Regions from separate parts of the Bifidobacterium angulatum DSM 20098 genome, predicted to be linked through region 2. Evidence: riboswitches for the same ligand, from Rfam matches in the RefSeq annotation. Region 2 holds a riboswitch; each other region holds the start of a gene.
What was found. Region 2 has a riboswitch for thiamine pyrophosphate ahead of BBAG_RS03995 (solute carrier family 23 protein). Riboswitches for the same ligand answer to the same signal wherever they lie in the genome.

Region 1: it holds a riboswitch for thiamine pyrophosphate, as region 2 does, so the genes downstream of both, tenA (thiaminase II) here and BBAG_RS03995 (solute carrier family 23 protein) in region 2, are expected to answer to the same signal.
Region 3: it holds a riboswitch for thiamine pyrophosphate, as region 2 does, so the genes downstream of both, BBAG_RS02710 (hydroxyethylthiazole kinase) here and BBAG_RS03995 (solute carrier family 23 protein) in region 2, are expected to answer to the same signal.

Annotation. Positions count from the first base shown of each region.
Region 1 covers NZ_AP012322.1:1,340,603-1,346,108, forward strand. The annotation lists gene BBAG_RS05480 (MFS transporter) at 1-917, shown strand, start outside; gene BBAG_RS08505 (hypothetical protein) at 1,031-1,201, shown strand; gene BBAG_RS05485 (GNAT family N-acetyltransferase) at 1,325-1,855, shown strand; gene tenA (thiaminase II) at 1,984-2,766, opposite strand; TPP riboswitch at 2,758-2,885, opposite strand; gene BBAG_RS05495 (HAD family hydrolase) at 2,944-3,591, opposite strand; gene recN (DNA repair protein RecN) at 3,756-5,506, opposite strand, start outside.
Region 2 covers NZ_AP012322.1:991,252-996,757, forward strand. The annotation lists gene BBAG_RS03985 (acyl-CoA reductase) at 14-1,516, opposite strand; gene BBAG_RS03990 (LuxE/PaaK family acyltransferase) at 1,513-2,628, opposite strand; gene BBAG_RS03995 (solute carrier family 23 protein) at 2,689-4,038, opposite strand; TPP riboswitch at 4,107-4,209, opposite strand; gene gltB (glutamate synthase large subunit) at 4,435-5,506, shown strand, end outside.
Region 3 covers NZ_AP012322.1:670,734-676,239, forward strand. The annotation lists gene thiC (phosphomethylpyrimidine synthase ThiC) at 1-822, opposite strand, end outside; gene BBAG_RS02710 (hydroxyethylthiazole kinase) at 1,030-1,938, opposite strand; TPP riboswitch at 1,930-2,039, opposite strand; gene BBAG_RS02715 (hypothetical protein) at 2,126-3,274, opposite strand; gene BBAG_RS02720 (type IV pilus twitching motility protein PilT) at 3,770-5,506, opposite strand, start outside.

The DNA.
Region 1 (5,506 bases), 350 kb from region 2:
CCGCACGCATCGTCAACGGGCTTGGCTTCGCCTGCGGCTCGGTATGCCTGGCGACATGGGTGTCGCTGCTGCTGCCTATCCGCCATATGGGCGCGGGCATGGGATTGTACGGCATTGTGAACGCGCTGGCCATTGCGGTCGGCCCGGCGCTCGGCATACGGCTGCATCAGCTGGTCGGCTATCATCTGACGTTCATCGCATCATTGGCGATGAACGTGCTCACGCTGATCGTGGTGATGCTGGTTCGCAACGGCGGTGCACCGGCAAGAAGAAGGACGAACGCTCCAGACGGGGAACCGAGCTCGGCCATGGCACCGCGGAAGACACCGCACGCATCACATCGTTTGCGTTTGAGCAGTCTGGTTGAGCCGCGTGCGATTCCGCTGGTCGTGGTGTTCATGATGTTCGCCGTCCCCTATTTCGCGAACCAGTCGTTCCTCGTCGACTACATCGCCGCGCGGCATCTTGCCGCCTCCTCCGACCTGTTCTTCGTATACTACGCGGTGGCGCTGCTCATCCTGCGCCTGACGTTGAAGGACCTGTTCGACAGCAAGGGCTTCCGGTTCTGGCTGATCGTATGCTCGATCATGATGCTGGGCGCGCTGGCGTTTCTGACCGGCATGACGAACGACTGGTACCTGCTGGTCGCGGGCATCGGCATGGCCGGCAGCTATGGCCTGCTCAGTTCGGTGACGCAGGCGCAGGCCGTGGTGATCGCCGGACGGGAACGCAGCGGCATGGCGAACAGCACCTATTACATGGGCATCGATTTGGGCATGGCGTTGGGTCCGATGCTGGCCGGCGTATTCTATGGACATCTGCCGATCGCATGGTTCTACCCGGTGTTCATGGTCACGATTCCACTTGCGTGGATCGTCTACGTGAGCTTTGCACATATGATCCACGGGCGCGGATAGGCGCGCAGCGGTTGCCTTGGCGTTCCCGCTGGTATGCCCGCTCGCGTGCGACGCCCATAGTGCCGCCGGACGTTTCGGCACTTGAAGACACCCCAACGACTAGCATCGATCGCATGACGAATGCAAAGAAGAACTGGCCCGATCCATCGACGATACGACTGCGCCGACAGCCGGGCGGTTTCGGCAGGAACGCGGCATCCGGCGTGCGCGGCAGGTCGGCGATGCCGTTCAAGGCGACCGGGCATAAGGGTGGCATCAGCCGGCAGGGGTCGAAACGCGGCTGAACCGACAGGGAGACGCCGTGCCGTTGATCATCGCTCATCCCACCATTACTCGACCATCCGCCGGTTTGCGCCGTCAACGGACAATCATCAGTTGAAAATCATCGATATTGAAAGGCCATCAGCATGCTGATCCGCCATGCCACCTTGAACGATCTGCCGGCAATCGCGGCGGTCGAAGCCGCCTGTTTCCCCGCCGTCGAGGCTGCGAGCGCCGATGCGTTGCGCGAACGTCTGATGGTGTACCCCGATTGCTTCTGGCTGATGATCGACGACGCAGCTGACGATGCCAAGGCAACGGCTGCACGCGCCGCCACCGTTGACGGGCGACTGGTTGCGTTCATCAATGGATTCGTCACCGACTCCCCCGATCTGAGCGACGATATGTACGCGGATGCCGCCCAGCATGATCCGCATGGCGCCTGGCAGATGGTCTTCGGCGTGGACACCGCACCCGAATACCGGCATTGCGGTTATGCCAGCGCGTTGATGCGGCGGGTGATCGAAGACGCACGGCAGGCCGGACGCGCAGGACTGGTGTTGACGTGCAAGGATCGGCTTGTCGGCTTCTATGCGCGTTTGGGGTATGTGGACGAGGGCATATCCGAATCCACGCATGGCAACGTTGTATGGCATCAGATGCGGTTGCGGTTCTGACCATCAACGTACGACCGTCGAGTCTTCCCTATCCCGGTACAGCGATTCCGTCGCGTCGCGAAACGGCATGGAATGCTGCGGGTACATGAAAATGAGACGCAGCGCCCCAACAATCACAAACGCCAGTCTCAGCGGGCCTCGTCCCACTGCGGCTTCCAGGAATACTGCATGTCGTAGGCGCTCGACCAGAACATGTATTCGTTCTGCACGCCGTTGCAGAAGATCTCCTCAAGCTCGTGCAAACGGTTTTCGCCTAATCCCTGGACCATGTGCTCGATATGTTCGATCAGCCACACGGAGCTGCTCCAGAACTCCTCGGTCTTGTACATGTCGATCCAGCTGCGGAACGGGTTGGATTCCAGCGTATCGGCGAACTCCCTGGCGAGTCGCTGGCCGTAATCCGCATACACCCAGGCGCATGGCAGCACGGCCACGAGAATGTCCAGCAGGTCGCCGCCATAGGCGATTGCGAGGATGTTGGACGTGTAGGCGCGGGCGAATGCGGATTGGCGCGCATTGTTCATTTCGTTTTCGTTCACGCCGAATCCGGCCATGTATGTGCGATGCACGGAGGATTCCACGTTGAAGATGGTGTTCTGCACATCGGCCATGAAACGCATGACCTCGGGGTCGCGGGTCTTGGTCAATGCCAGCGCGTGCACTTTAGCGTAATCGGCGAGATAACGGTAGTCCTGCAACAGGTAGAAGGCAAACCGTTCCTGTGCGAGCGTGCCGGCGCCGAGTTCACGCAGGAACGGCTGGTTGTAGCCGTCCTCCCAAACCATATCGGCGGCGGTGCGCAGTCTGCGGGCGAACGGCGGCAGGTTGTCGAGACGGATCCCTCTGGCGGGATCGAAGCCGCTATCGAATGCGAAATCGTATGTACGGGTATCGGATGCCATGCTTGCCATGGTGTTGCCTCCCTACGCTGGTATTAACCATCAGGTTCTAAGGGTCAGGCTGTATGCCTTTCTCAACCCGCGTGCGCGTTGCAATATGCGCCGACGCGCGGGTTCCCCTGCAATTTGCGGATTTCATTATGGCGATATGCGCCGACTGGCTGCGCCACCGCGCGCTGCGCATGCGCGTTATAGGAAACGAGGTGCGTCGTGGAAGTCGAACATCACACCGTCCGCCAGTGCGCAGATACGCGCCCAATCCGCGTCCGACGAATCGTCGTGCATGGCCCACACGCGCATGCCCACGGATTTCGCCGATCGAATGCCCGGCAGAATGTCTTCGAACACCACGCATTCGCATGGTTCGGCACCCAATCTGGATGCCGCGAGCAGATATACGTCCGGCTGGTCCTTGCCTATGCCGTGTACGTCATCCACCGAGGTGATGGTGGTGAAGAAGTCGAAGATGCCCACATGCTTCATGGCAGGTTCACGCAGCGACGGAGTCAGCGATGTCGCCACACCCAGTTTCACGCCGGCATCGTGCAGATAGGTGAGGTATTCCACAGCGCCCGGCTTGGATTCGACCATGGTGGCGTACGCCTCGTGCGCCATATCGTCCCATTCGGCCATCACCGCTTCGGGGGTCTCGTTCAGGCGGAAGCGCTCGATGGTGTACGCCGCGACCTGTTCGAACGGCATGGCGCTGATGGTGGGCACGTAATCGGCTGGCACCTCGAAGCCTCGTCTGGCGAGGAAGTCCATGTCGATCTGATCCCATACGCCCATGGAGTCGAGCAGTGTGCCGTCAAGATCGAAGATCGCCGCCTTCGGCATGGAGCTGGACGAGTGGGTGGCCGGAGCGCTGCCCGATGCGGGGGCAATGGTTGAGGGGATGTTGGTCATGTGTACCTGCCTGCTGATGACCGATCTGGTCGGCGGATTCGTGCGTTCGGGGTCGAGCCGTGCGGATTATCGGCGATTCGATGCCTCCGCATGGCTCAAAGCGTGGATTCGGCCAGAAGCTCCCTGGCGTGTTCAAGGGACGTTTCGGTGGCATTACCGGATAGCATGCGTGCGATCTCACCGGTACGTGCCTCGCCGGTCACCTCGGTGACGATGGTTTCGGTCATGCCGCCATCCGTCTGCTGCGTTTTGGCGACCACGAACTGCTTGTCCGCCCAGGAGGCGACCTGCGGCAGATGTGTTACGACGATCACCTGCGCGCTTTCGGCGAGACGGGCCAGTCGGTGACCGAGCTCCACTGCCGCCTTGCCTCCCACACCGGCGTCGACTTCGTCGAAGATGAACGTCATGCCTTCGGCGCTGCCACGTTGTTCGGCGGCGACAAGCTCCAAGGCGAGCATCAAACGGCTGAGCTCACCGCCGGACGCGCTTTTGCCCATCGGCAGTTCGGGCGAGCCGGGAAACGGCGTGAACAGGAATTCGATGTCGTCGCCGCCATAGGGTCCGAGCGAACCTGTGGGGCTGTCGCCGCCATCATGTTCGGCCACGCGAATACGCAACGAGGCGCCGCCCATAGCCAACGATCCAAGTTCCTCGCTGACATGCACCCCCAGATCGCCCGCGGCCTGCACCCGCACCTCATGCAATGCTTCGGCCGCATGGACAGCCCGTTGGTAGAGCTGTTCACGTTCGGATTCCAACTGCGCCACCTTCTCGGGGGAAGCATCCAGATCCTCGACTTCGAAAACGGCTTTGTCTCGCCATGCGATCACATCGGACAATTCCGGCCCCCACCGGCGCATCAGCTCATTCAGTTCGTGGATGCGCCCGTTAAGCCGATCCAGATCCTCTACGCTACCCTCACCGTCCAGCTCCTGGACAAGCGCGAACACCACGTCGGCAAGATCGGCCGCAATGGATTCCAATCGCGACGCCTGCTCGGCGAACACGCCGCCGACCTGGATGCCGTGCAATGCCTGTGCCGCGCGGTTCACCAAATCGACGGCCGAGGCCGCATCCGATCCTTCGCTCATCTGCGAGGCGTCCAGCACTGCCAATGCGGATGATACGCCCTGGCTGATCGCAGCGGCGTTCTCGATGCGATCGCGACGTTCCTTCAATTCGGCATCCTCGCCCGGCTGTGGGTCGACCTGGTCGATGCGTGCGATGGATTCGCGCAGATAATCGGCCTGCTGGCGTGCGGAGGCCTCCTGCGAACGCAGTTTCGCCAGACGCTCGTCCATGGCGGTCAGCTCATCCCACGCATGGCGGTATGCGGCCAGCTGGGCGTCGTCGCCGGCGGCCATGTCGAGGAATTCACGTTGTTTGGCCGCGGATGCGATACGCAGCTGTTCGCTTTGCCCGTGCACGGTGATGAGCTCTCCTGCCACGCTTTCCAATACGGAGCGTGGCACGGTCTTGCCGCCGAGTACGGCACGCGAACGCCCCGATGCCGGCACGACGCGGGAGAGGAACAGTTCGCCGTCTTCCGGTGTGACGCCGGCCTCCTCGGCATACTGCACGGCCTTGCCGGCTGGACTAAGCGTCCCTACGGCGTTCGCGGTGCCGGAGAGATCGGAATCGCCGGGCACGCAGAACACGCCTTGCGCCCACGCTTCGCCTGCCCCTGCCGACACGCGCGACCCGGATGCCGCGCCACCGGAAATCAGCCGTATGGCAGAGAGCAGCATGGACTTTCCTGCACCGGTTTCGCCGGTTATGGCCGTGAATCCGGGTGCCGGCGCAATCTGCGCGTCACGGATTGGCCCGAGGTTACGTACGGAAA
Region 2 (5,506 bases):
GTTTCCTTAGGGATTATTCGTAGTCGATGTCGAAGGTGTCGGAGTAACGGTCGGTGTTGCGTTCGATGTCAACGGCTCTGACAAGATCGAGGATGTTGAATCCGCCATCGTGGTGCCATCCGGATTTCGCACGGTTCATTTCGCCGATGGGGCAGATGCGGTCGATGCCGTATTCGCCCACATGTTGCGCAAGTGTGAACAGTCTGGATGAGCTGGCGGCGATCGCGCAGGTCTGCAGCCAAGCGCGATATGGCTTCAGTGCTGGCAGTGCGTCTTCGAGCTGGTCCACGGCGACGAGGTTGATGGTGCGGTTGAGTGGGGTTGCCAATGAGGTGAGACTGTCGGTATTGGGGAAGTAGAGCACGGTCCAGTTGGTGCCTTGCGGCGATTCGATGACGAATGGTGCCTGTGGGTCGTTTTGGGCTGCGGAACCGCCTGGTGCCGGAGCCGCCATGAACAGCGCTTTCATCTCGGTTTCTGAACGCGCTCTGCGTATGGCGAGCGATTCTTCATCGGAGGGGACGGATCTTGGGTATTTGCGCTGCTGCGAGTCGAGTTCGCGGGCAAGCAATTCGGCGGTTTGCGCGGGGGAGATGGCTCCGCCTCGTTCCACGAAGATGGTTTGCGGTGCCAAGCAGCTTTGTTGGTCGTAGGTGGCCACGTCCACGGCCATGCGGTGCACGGTTTGCACATGCGTGTCCGCGCGCAACGCTTCGCGGCCAATCAGTGAGAAGCCGATGCGAGCACCATAGCTGAGGAACGGTTTGCCGGTGCCGACGCGTGGACGGATGGCTTCGGTGGTGTGCGAAGAGCCGTAGGCGATCACGGCATTCGCTTCGCCGATCGCCATGTCTTCAAGTTCCACAGTGCCGCCATGCCATGGCACCACGGCCAAAGCGTCAGCAAGATCCGGATCGATTTGCGCCAAGGAGCGCGCGAAGAGCACGGGCATCAGCGGCTCGTCGAATGAGGATTTGCCGATAATCGCGCTTTTCGTCAGCAGACTCATGGTCATGCTCCATACGGGAATGCCGGGAACGTTGCTGGAGAACACGTGGAACGTCAGATCCGGTCCGTACAGGCGCGTGTACCCGCCGGACTTGTTCGGACGGTATTCGTCCAGCATACGCGGACTTGACAGCTCATCGTCGAGAAAACGCAACAGCTCGCGTCTACGGAACATGCGCATGTAGCGTTTCAACTCGATGCGCGTCATCGTCGCATCATAGCCGGTAATGGCGGGAATCAACGATTCGGCAAGTAGACGTTCCTCATAATCGGGATCCGTCCACAATTCCACAGCCTTACCGATAACATCCACAATGCGTTCGACGGAATATGCCGACAGTGCCTGCAGCCGATTGCGACGTACCGTCCCGCACAAATCGCGGATTATCTCCGCAGTGAGCACCGGATATCGTAACGTGACCTCACCATGATCGGTGACGATGCCGCGCGTTTCGAAATCCTGAAACACGAAACCGCGCGGCGCATGGAAAATATCGATGACGTTCATGCGTTCGCCGCCATCACCTCATCGACGGCAATGGAGCAACCGCGTGCCTCCGCACCCTTCGCACGACCATTGAGTTCGTAACCGGAAGCGGTGCGCACGCCAAGATCCTCCGTCAAAATCGCCAGGCAGGAATTCCAATTCGCCAAATCGTAATGCGCGATCACACCCTGCTTGCCATTGGGAACAGGCATGAGGGTCGACGGATCGAGAAACACGGAACGAACCCACGACGGCGTGGCCTTCAGATAATTCGACGAGCCGTCCGTATAGTACGACAGCAGATTCTGGTCGTAAATCTGTGAACTCAACTCCGTCATGCCATACATGTTCACACAGTGCGTGCGGGCGACGCCGAACACCTCAGAGAACCTCGCATACAGGTCATCGACCGTCATATCGGTTTTTGTGCTCTTGAATCCACCGGTATCGAACACACGCGAATCCTTTGCCAAGGCATAGGTCTTGCCCTGCTTGGCAAGATAGTCGAGCAGATACAGGTATGCGGACGAGGCGCCCATCAGCATCACCGGCTCGCCATCGGCCACCGCCTGATCGAGGAATCTCTCCACGCCTGCGAAGTCCAAACCATCCTCATGGAAGAAGAAGCCGCTGCCTGCGCTGCCGCACTGCTCCAGCGCACGCGTCAGATAACGGGCCAACGAACCATTATGGTTCATCTCCCAAGCGGGGGAGAGCACTGCGATGCGTATACGCTCGCGATCAGGCATGATGAAATGACGGAATGGGCCGATCATCGAAGCGTCCCACACCTCAAGATCAGGATGATAGTTGCGTCCACGCTGGCCGGGATGCGTGGTGCCGCTGGTCATAAACACGGCCTCGCACTCCGTTTCGGGAATCGAAGTGAGCGTCAGCATCTTGAACCCATCCACCGGCATCGGTGGAATATCCATCCAGTTGGACAACGTCTGCGGAGTCACCCTGCGAGACATGCAATACGTGCGATACTGCATGTTATGAGCGTACTGAAAAGTGAAAATCTGGCGTGCGAGCGCGTCGAACGCCTCATCCGGCGCGGTTTCGCATCCGTACTTTTCGATGAACTCAAGCACATCTGCCTTGACCTGCTGAGCTTCAGTGTTTAGCGACATCGATGTCATGATGCAATGTTCCTTTCCTATGTTGAATTTTCGGTAATGGTTGACCGTGAATCAAGCTTGTGCCTGATCCTCGGCATTGCCCGTGCCTGTTTTGCGACGATTGATCAGATTCGGTAAATCGATCAGCAACGCCTTGAGAATCACCACGCAGAACGCTCCGACCAGAATCGAATTGGAGAAGAACACGTGAGCGCCGCCCTCAAGACCGCTCAATGCGTTCGGCAACGCGATACCCAACAGCAGTGACAAGCCGATGACTACCTGGGATCGGTCGTCCGGCTCCGCCTTGCGCAGTGTATTGAAGCCCGTGCTGATCAGGCTCGCCGCAGCCGGAAGGAAAATGCCGCCGATTACAGGGGAGGGGATCAGCGACAACATCGCGCCGGCTTTCGGCATGAAACCAAGTGCCACAAACACCACACCGGCGATGATCACCGGCACGCGGGTGCGGGACTTGCCTTCATCCGTAACCTTAAGCAAAGCGACATTCTGCGGATACGCGGTAGTGGTGAAACCACCGATCAGCGAAGAAATAGCGGAACCAGCCGCTTCGCCGGACAAACCATAACGAACCTGGCGATCCTCAAGCTTGATGCCCTGAATCTCGCTGGCCGCCTGATACACGCCAAGCGCCTCCATAATCGCAACCATATAGGCGATGAAGAACGGTACAAAAACCGCAGCATCAAAATCAAAACCGCCATATGGCATGATCTGAGGAAGACCGAACCAAGACTTGGACGCGACCCCGGAAAAATCTGCCATGCCAAACACTATGGAGAGCGAAGTGCCGACAACCAACGCAATCAAGTAGGAAAGCGCCCTGACCATGCCTTTGCCAAACTGGGAAAGCACCACCACCAACACGCAAGTCGCCACAGACACGGCCAGCGTCTTCGGATCAGCAAACCCGTCATCGCCGGGAGCACCGCCAAGAAACTCACTCAATGTGAAACTCGACAGCGAAACGCCAACCAGAAAAATAATCACGCCGGAAACCATCGGCGCAAATAGAAAACGCATCTTCTCAATCACGCGAGTCAGACACAACACCACGAAAATCAGCGAACTAACAAAAATCGACGTGCCGGCCGCAGCCAATGAACCGGCGGTGCCAGCGGCAATCATCAACGCGTCAAATGCGGCAGACGGACCTTGCACAATCGGCAGGCGCACCAACTTCGTGGCCTGAATCAACGTGACCAAACCAGACACGATGAAAATGGCGTTCACCATATTCGAAGACAAGGCCAACGGCAACCCAATGGCACCGGCTACAAATACCGGATCAAGCCACACATTAGACACCAACACATGCTGCAAACCCAGCAAAACGTTCTTTGGAGTGAGCTTTTTCGAATCGGATCCGTTCTGAACAGATGGTTGCGACATGGCAGACATGTCAATTCCCCTCTCTTCCTTATATAGAGGACGACCAGTTTATGATCGCCGACACAGGGGAACGTATGTGTGCACCGTTCGTAACATTCCTACGCAGGCATTACCCTGATCAGGTATGAGGGTCCGGGCAAAGCCCGTCTCAGCCACATATCGGCTCCCCTGTACTATTCAGACAAGCAACCAGCATAGCGGCATGCGTCGATACTTGGATGAGTTGGTATGAGAGTCCGGTTCGCTGGGTATTCTCCACATCTCCTCAAGAAAGTATGTCTTGACTTTTCGGGGTATTCGTTATATGGACACGGAAATATTCACGACACAAGGGCGCGTTATTCTAATCCACGCATTAAAGAACCGCAAGACTTTTCTTGCCCAAAAACATTGAAGGTGGTTTCGGTGACTTTCCACGCCCCGTTAGATCTGACGATCCATGATTCACAAGGTATGTATGACCCTGGAGCTGAACACGATGCTTGTGGCGTGGGTATGGTCACCACCCTCAACAAGCGTCCGGAACGCAAGATCGTTGACGACGCCATCGAAGTGCTCGTCAACCTCAACCATCGTGGCGCAGTGGGCGCCGAGGAAAACACCGGCGACGGTGCCGGCATCCTGATGAGCATGCCGGATGAGTTCATGCGTGCGACCATCGATGCCGAGCTCCCCGAAGAGGGGCATTATGCCGCGGGCATCGCGTTCCTCGATCGCGACATCGCAACTTCCGGCCAGCAGGAACAGGCCATCGCCCGAATCGTGGAAGAGGAGGGGCTGAAGGTACTTGCCTGGCGAGTAGTGCCCACGAACCCCGACGGACTCGGCCTGCAGGCGCTTGCCAGCATGCCCGCGTTCAAGACCCTGGTCGTGGCCGATCCCGAAGGCAAGCTCGCAGGCGTTGCGCTCGACCGTAAGACCTTCCGCATCCGCAAGCGCGTGGAGCATGAGGTCGGCATCTATTTCGCCTCCCTGTCCTCGCGCACCATCACATACAAGGGCATGCTCACCACCATGCAGCTCAAGCCCTTCTTCCTGGATCTGTCCGACGAACGCATGAAGGCCAAGGTGGCCATCGTGCATTCCCGCTTCTCCACCAACACGTTCCCGAGCTGGCCGTTGGCGCAACCGTTCCGTCTGCTGGCGCATAATGGCGAGATCAACACCATCCAGGGCAACCGCAACTGGCTGTCCGCCCGCGAGGGGCGTCTGAGCAGCGAACTGCTGGGCGAATTCGAACCGCTGCTGCCGATCACCACCCCGGGGTATTCCGACTCCGGCACCTTCGACGAATGCCTCGAACTGCTGCATCTTGCCGGCAGATCCCTGACCCACGCCGTATGCATGATGCTTCCGCCGGCATGGGAGAAGAACGGTCAGCTCGACCCGGACGTCAAGGCGTTCTACGAGTACAACAACACGTTGATTGAGCCATGGGACGGCCCGGCGCACATCGTGTTCACCGATGGCACTCAGG
Region 3 (5,506 bases), 320 kb from region 2:
CTTGGCGTTGGTGAACTTCTTTGCGGCGGGCTGTGCCGGCTGCTGGCTGGCGTTCTCCGCAACGGCTGCCGGGCGTTGCGCGTAGCCGTGCCTCCTGTCGCCGCGCACGGCCTTCCAGCGCGTCACCATCTCACGGGTGGCGGCTTCCGGATCGTCCGCGCCTGCAATGGCGGACACCACGAACCAGCCGGCAGCGTCAGTGGAGGCCAGCATCTCCATATCGTCGGCGTGCACGCCGCCGCCGACCACGACGGGGAAATCGCTTGCCGCGCAGATGGTGTTGATCTGTTCCTCGTCAAGCGTGTGGCCGGAGCCGTCGTTGCCGCCCACGGAGGCTTCGGGCTTGGTGGTGGAGACGTGCAGCGGGCCGGCGCCGATGTAGTCGATGCAGCCTGCCGGCAGTTCGTTGATGAGCTTGACCAGGCTTTCGGTTTCCGCGGACAGGCCGACGATGGCGTCCTCGCCGAGCAGCGCGCGGGCTTCGCGCGGTTCCATATCGGTCTGGCCGATATGCACGCCGTCCACTTTGATGCCCTTGTTGCGAGCCTGCCAGACCACGTCCACGCGGTCGTCGATTACGAACGGCACCGTGTCGGACTTATTGTTGTCCTCGATGATCTGCGCGATGTCGCGTGCGGTTTCGGTAAGTTCCTTGGCGTCCATCTTCTTGGCGCGCAGCTGGATGAAGGTGGCGCCGCCACGCAGGGCGTCGTCCACCACGTCGGTGACCGGTCGGCCTTTGCAATCTTCCGGGCCTACGACGAAGTAGGCGCTCAGATCGAAACAGCCGCGCATGGATGCGTATGGGAAATTATTGCTCATTGGTGTCCCCTTATAGCTTGATATGGAAGGAAAGTGTGGATGGATTTCGCCGCGCGTTACGGGTATCTGTATGCGTCGTGCTGCTGCACGGAAAGCCGGTCCACGGGCTTGCGCGTGTGTCGGCACGGAGCATGACGGTATGCGCCAAATGCTGCGTGCATACCCGTCTGGCAAGCGGCTTGATACGTGTGGAAGCCGCTTCGACGGTCAGCCGATCAGAATCTCGGACTGAGCCACCTGTTCTGCGGTGACGTTCCACAATGCGTCGAGGAACGCGACCTGGAAGGAGCCCGGGCCGTTGGACTCACGTTCGGCGATTTCGCTGGCACGGTTGTACAGCAGCGATGCCGCGATGGAGGCGGTCAGTGGTTCCGCCACGGCCAGGTAGGTGGCGGTCACGCCGCCAAGCGAGCAGCCGGCTCCGGTGATCTTCGTCATCATCGCGCTGCCGCCGGGCAAACGGTATACGGTCTCGCCATCGGTCACCAGATCGGATGCGCCGGATACGGCGACCGCGCCTTTGCCGCCAGCGGCATGCTGTGCAAGATAGCGTGCCAGTCGTTTGGCGGCATCCACGGCGGCTTCCACCTCGTCCACGGCTTCCACGCCGGCAGGGCGGGTGGTCTCGCCTTCAGCGCCGTCGTTCGCGCCAAGCTCCCACATGGCGTCCAAGGCGATGATCTCGCTGGCGTTGCCGCGAATCACCGTCGGGGGAGCAGTCTTGAAGGACTGCAGGATGGCGGTGCGGGTCTTGCCGATGCCAGCGGCCACCGGGTCAAGCACCCACGGCTTGCCCAAATACTGCAGTTTCGGGGCGATGTCCGCCAGCGCGTCCTTGTAGAACGGCAGCAGCGTGCCCACGTTGATGTATGTCGAACCGGCGATCTTCGCGGTATCCACGATATCGTCCGGCAGAAAGCTCATGGCCGCGGTGCCGCCAGCGGCAAGCTGGGCGTTCGCCACCAGGTTGATGGTGACGAAATTCGTGAACGACTGCGCCAGCGGCGTGGTGGAACGTACGTCGCTCACCGCCTGTGCGATGCGCTCGCGAATCGGGTCTGCTGCGGAAATCGCGGAAACGGCTGCTGTGCCGTCAGTGTATGAGCTGTCACTCATTGCGCTGCTCCCTACGTTGGTCCTAACCAACAGGTTCAAAGGGTCAGGCGTTCGCCTATCTCAGCCTCCCGCGCGTGCGGGAAGCCCCCCTGCATGTACAAATACGGTTTTCAACGTATACAAGGGTATTGACCAAGGGTATTGACATGGCGGCGCGATGCTGGTAAAAGCATTGACACCGCGTGGCTTACGCACAGGTGCCGTTGTGAATGGACTGCGCGATCTGGTCGCTCTGCGCGTCCATCGCATACGCGGCCAAACCCTGCTGACTGCCTGCGATGCGCTCGCGGCTGGCGCCGAGGAACTGCACCGCATACGAATTGGTCACCGCCTCCGTCCGGTTCGCGGCGATCTCAGGCTCGGTGGTGCCGCACACGATCATGATCGAACGATGCGCCAGCTCATGCTTCGTGTAGTCGACCAGCAGCGGACTGCGCTCCACCGTGGGCCACTCCGGGTGTGTGGTCAGCATGTTCACCTCGTTGCGGCTGGCTTGCGAGCCGCCACAGAAGAAGCCGATCACCATGTCGGCGTTGTCGTCTCCGTTGTCGTCGGCGCCGGGGCAGCCGTATACGCTGGTCTGTTTGACCTGCACGCCCAAGGTGGACGCCACCGATTGCGCCGTGCCCAGCCACCCGGCGGCATCCATCGCGCCCGCTTCGGTCGGCACGGCAATCTGCGCCGCGTTCGTCTCTTCCGTGTGCAGGCTGGCTATGGAATCCGCCACCTGTTGGCGCACCCGCTGCTCCAGGTTGTACAGGCTTTTCAGATCATCGAGATGCTCCTGCAAGGTCTGGTATGAACGCTGCTTGCCATAGCGGGAAACGAGTTCGTTGATGGCGGCTGGGTCGTCGACCTGTACCATCCAATGCCCGCCATCGGTGCGGAAATCGTTGGCGAAACTGGTTTCCATGGCGTCGATAAGCGCGGCTGTTTGCGTTTGCATGGTATTCGCGGCGTTGTTGAGCCTGTCGACGGTGCCCAGCAGGGTGGTTCGCGGGGTGAAGACGAACTGGGCGAATGGCGAATCCGAAGTGAAACGCGTGAGACTGGCGCTCGCGGCCAACTGGTCATAATCGGCAACGGCTTGGCGAGTGGACGTGATGGCGCTTTGGAAATCGTTGGCATGCATGGTGCCTTGCGCGAAATCCATACTTGCCGCTGCGGTGGCGCGTGTGGATTTCGCGGATTCGATCACGGCGCGAATGTCTGCCAGCTCGCCGCTGGAAATCTGCCCGCGGCCGGCAATGCCAATGCCTCCGGCCACGATCAGCAGCGCGATGAGAATCCTCGCCGCAATGCGCGAACCACGTCGGTTGGCATCGTAGAACATCATCCTGCGTCAGCCCCTTTTTCTGTAATCGCTCTTCCCTAGGCGTTTCCTCGGATTGCGCTCTTTTGGATTATGCCCCTCAGAGCATCCATGCCTGCCCAGTCTATCCCAGGTCGTTCTTCTTTCATGCGGTCGTGGTGACTCGCTTGTTTTTGCGGCGGATCGGTGTGCCGCCGCGTGAAGATGAGCACGAATGGTATGAACAGCTGTAGTCCGGGATTCCGTAGGTGGTTTTTGCATTCCGTAGGTGGTTGGGCTTGGAAAGCGGTTGCGGAAACCGCTGTATTTCAGCCGTCTCCATTCGCGGTTTCGGAAGGCGAACACCTACGGAACCGCAAACCCCCTACGGAATTCTCCAGAACAGCAGGGAATATGTGCCGTCGTTCGCTCTGATCGGATTGCTCAAAACAGAAGGGTGTGAAGCCGTTTGTCTGCTTCACACCCTTGGGGCGGTTACGGAAGAAAGAAAAGCGTCTCCGGATTCCGGCTCCGCCGCTTCTAGAACACGGACCGGGCGCCGGCCATCTTCTCGAACTCCTCAAGCACCTGCACTTTGGCGAGGGCGTCCTCGTATTTCACGGTGCCCTTGTTCACCAGGCGCGCCAGATCCTGGTCGAGCGTGTGCATGCCTTCCTTTTCGCCGGATTGCAGCACCGTGCGGATCTGATGGGCTTTGCCGCCGCGGATCAGTGCCGCCACGGCCGGGGTGTTGAGCATCACTTCGGTGGCGGGCACTCGGCCATGCCCGCTGGCGCGGGGCAGTAGGGTTTGCACGACCACGGCGCGCAGTGTGGACGCCACCTGCATGCGGATCTGCTGCTGCTGGTTCTCCGGGTATACGTCGATCAGACGGTCCACGGTGGAGCCTGCGTCCTGCGTGTGCAGGGTGGCGAACACCAGGTGGCCGGTTTCCACTGCGGTCAATGCGGTGGAGATGGTCTCCAGGTCTCGAAGCTCACCTACTTCGATGATGTCAGGGTCTTCGCGAAGCGCTCGCTTCAGCGCTTCGGCGAAGCTTTTCGTGTCGGTGCCCACTTCGCGCTGGCTCATTACGCAGCGCTTGTGCTGGTGCACGAATTCGATCGGGTCTTCGATGGTGATGATGTGGTCGGCGCGTTCCGCGTTCGCCTTGTCTACGATCGCGGCCAAGGTGGTCGACTTTCCGGAGCCGGTCGGGCCGCATACGAGCACCAGTCCGCGCGGCAGCAGCGCCAGGTCGGCGATGCGCGGGTCGAGGTCGAGCTGCTTGGCGGTTTTGATTTCGGTGGGGATGGTTCGTAGCGCGGCGCAGACGCCCAGGCGGTCGTGGTATACATTTACGCGGAAGCGTAGCAGGTCGCCGATGGAGAATGAGATGTCGAGTTCCAGATCGTCTTTGAAGCGTTCGAGTTCCAGATCGTTGGTCATGGTCTGCACGGCGGCGAAGGTGTGGTCTTTGTTCCACACGCTCAGGTCTTTGGCGGGCTGGAGTTTGCCATCCACGCGCAGCATGGGAGGGTCGTTGATCACCAGGTGCAGATCGGAGGCGTTCAATTCCACGAGCTGGCGGATGGCGGCTACGAACTCGTCGTCTGCGTCGGGGTGTTCGGCGCGTAGGGTTTCCTCTACGAGCCGGGCTTTTTCCAGCCGTTGCGGCGGGATGGCGTCTTTGTCGGAGCCGGTGGTTTCCGGCACTACGAAATCGGTGACGGGCAGCGGTGAGGGAATGCTGTTCAATGGGATTTTCGGTGTTGTGCCGGTGTCGCGCGTGAATTCGGGGTCGAGTTCGGGCATGCGCGCCGTCAATGGCTCGTCTTGTTGCTCTTCGAACGTGTTTTCGGGCATGGTGTAATAGTCTTCGACCGGCGTCATGGAGGGCTTTTGGGCTTCGGGGAATGGCGCGGGGCGCTGTGCGGGCGTGGAGGGGGCCGGTTTGGAGAACCAGGGTTTGGTGTGGCGTTTGTTGCCGTCGCCGTGTGCTGTGGCGTCGACTTGGCTCGGGGCGGACTGGCGTGAGGTCGGCTGGTGCTGGGCGGCTGTGGGCGAGGCTGCGGTTGCGCCGTTGGCTTTCCTGTGTTCGTCTTCGTTGCCGCGTGCCGTCTGATTGGCGTTGTCGGCGTTCTCTGCGTCGTCGCCTTCGGCTTTCGGGGCCGGTTTTGCCGGGACAATCGATTCGACGGTCATTTGCACGGCTGGTTTGCCGTTCAGTGATTCGAAGATGCCCATCATGTCGGATGCGTTGGCTCGCAACGCGTC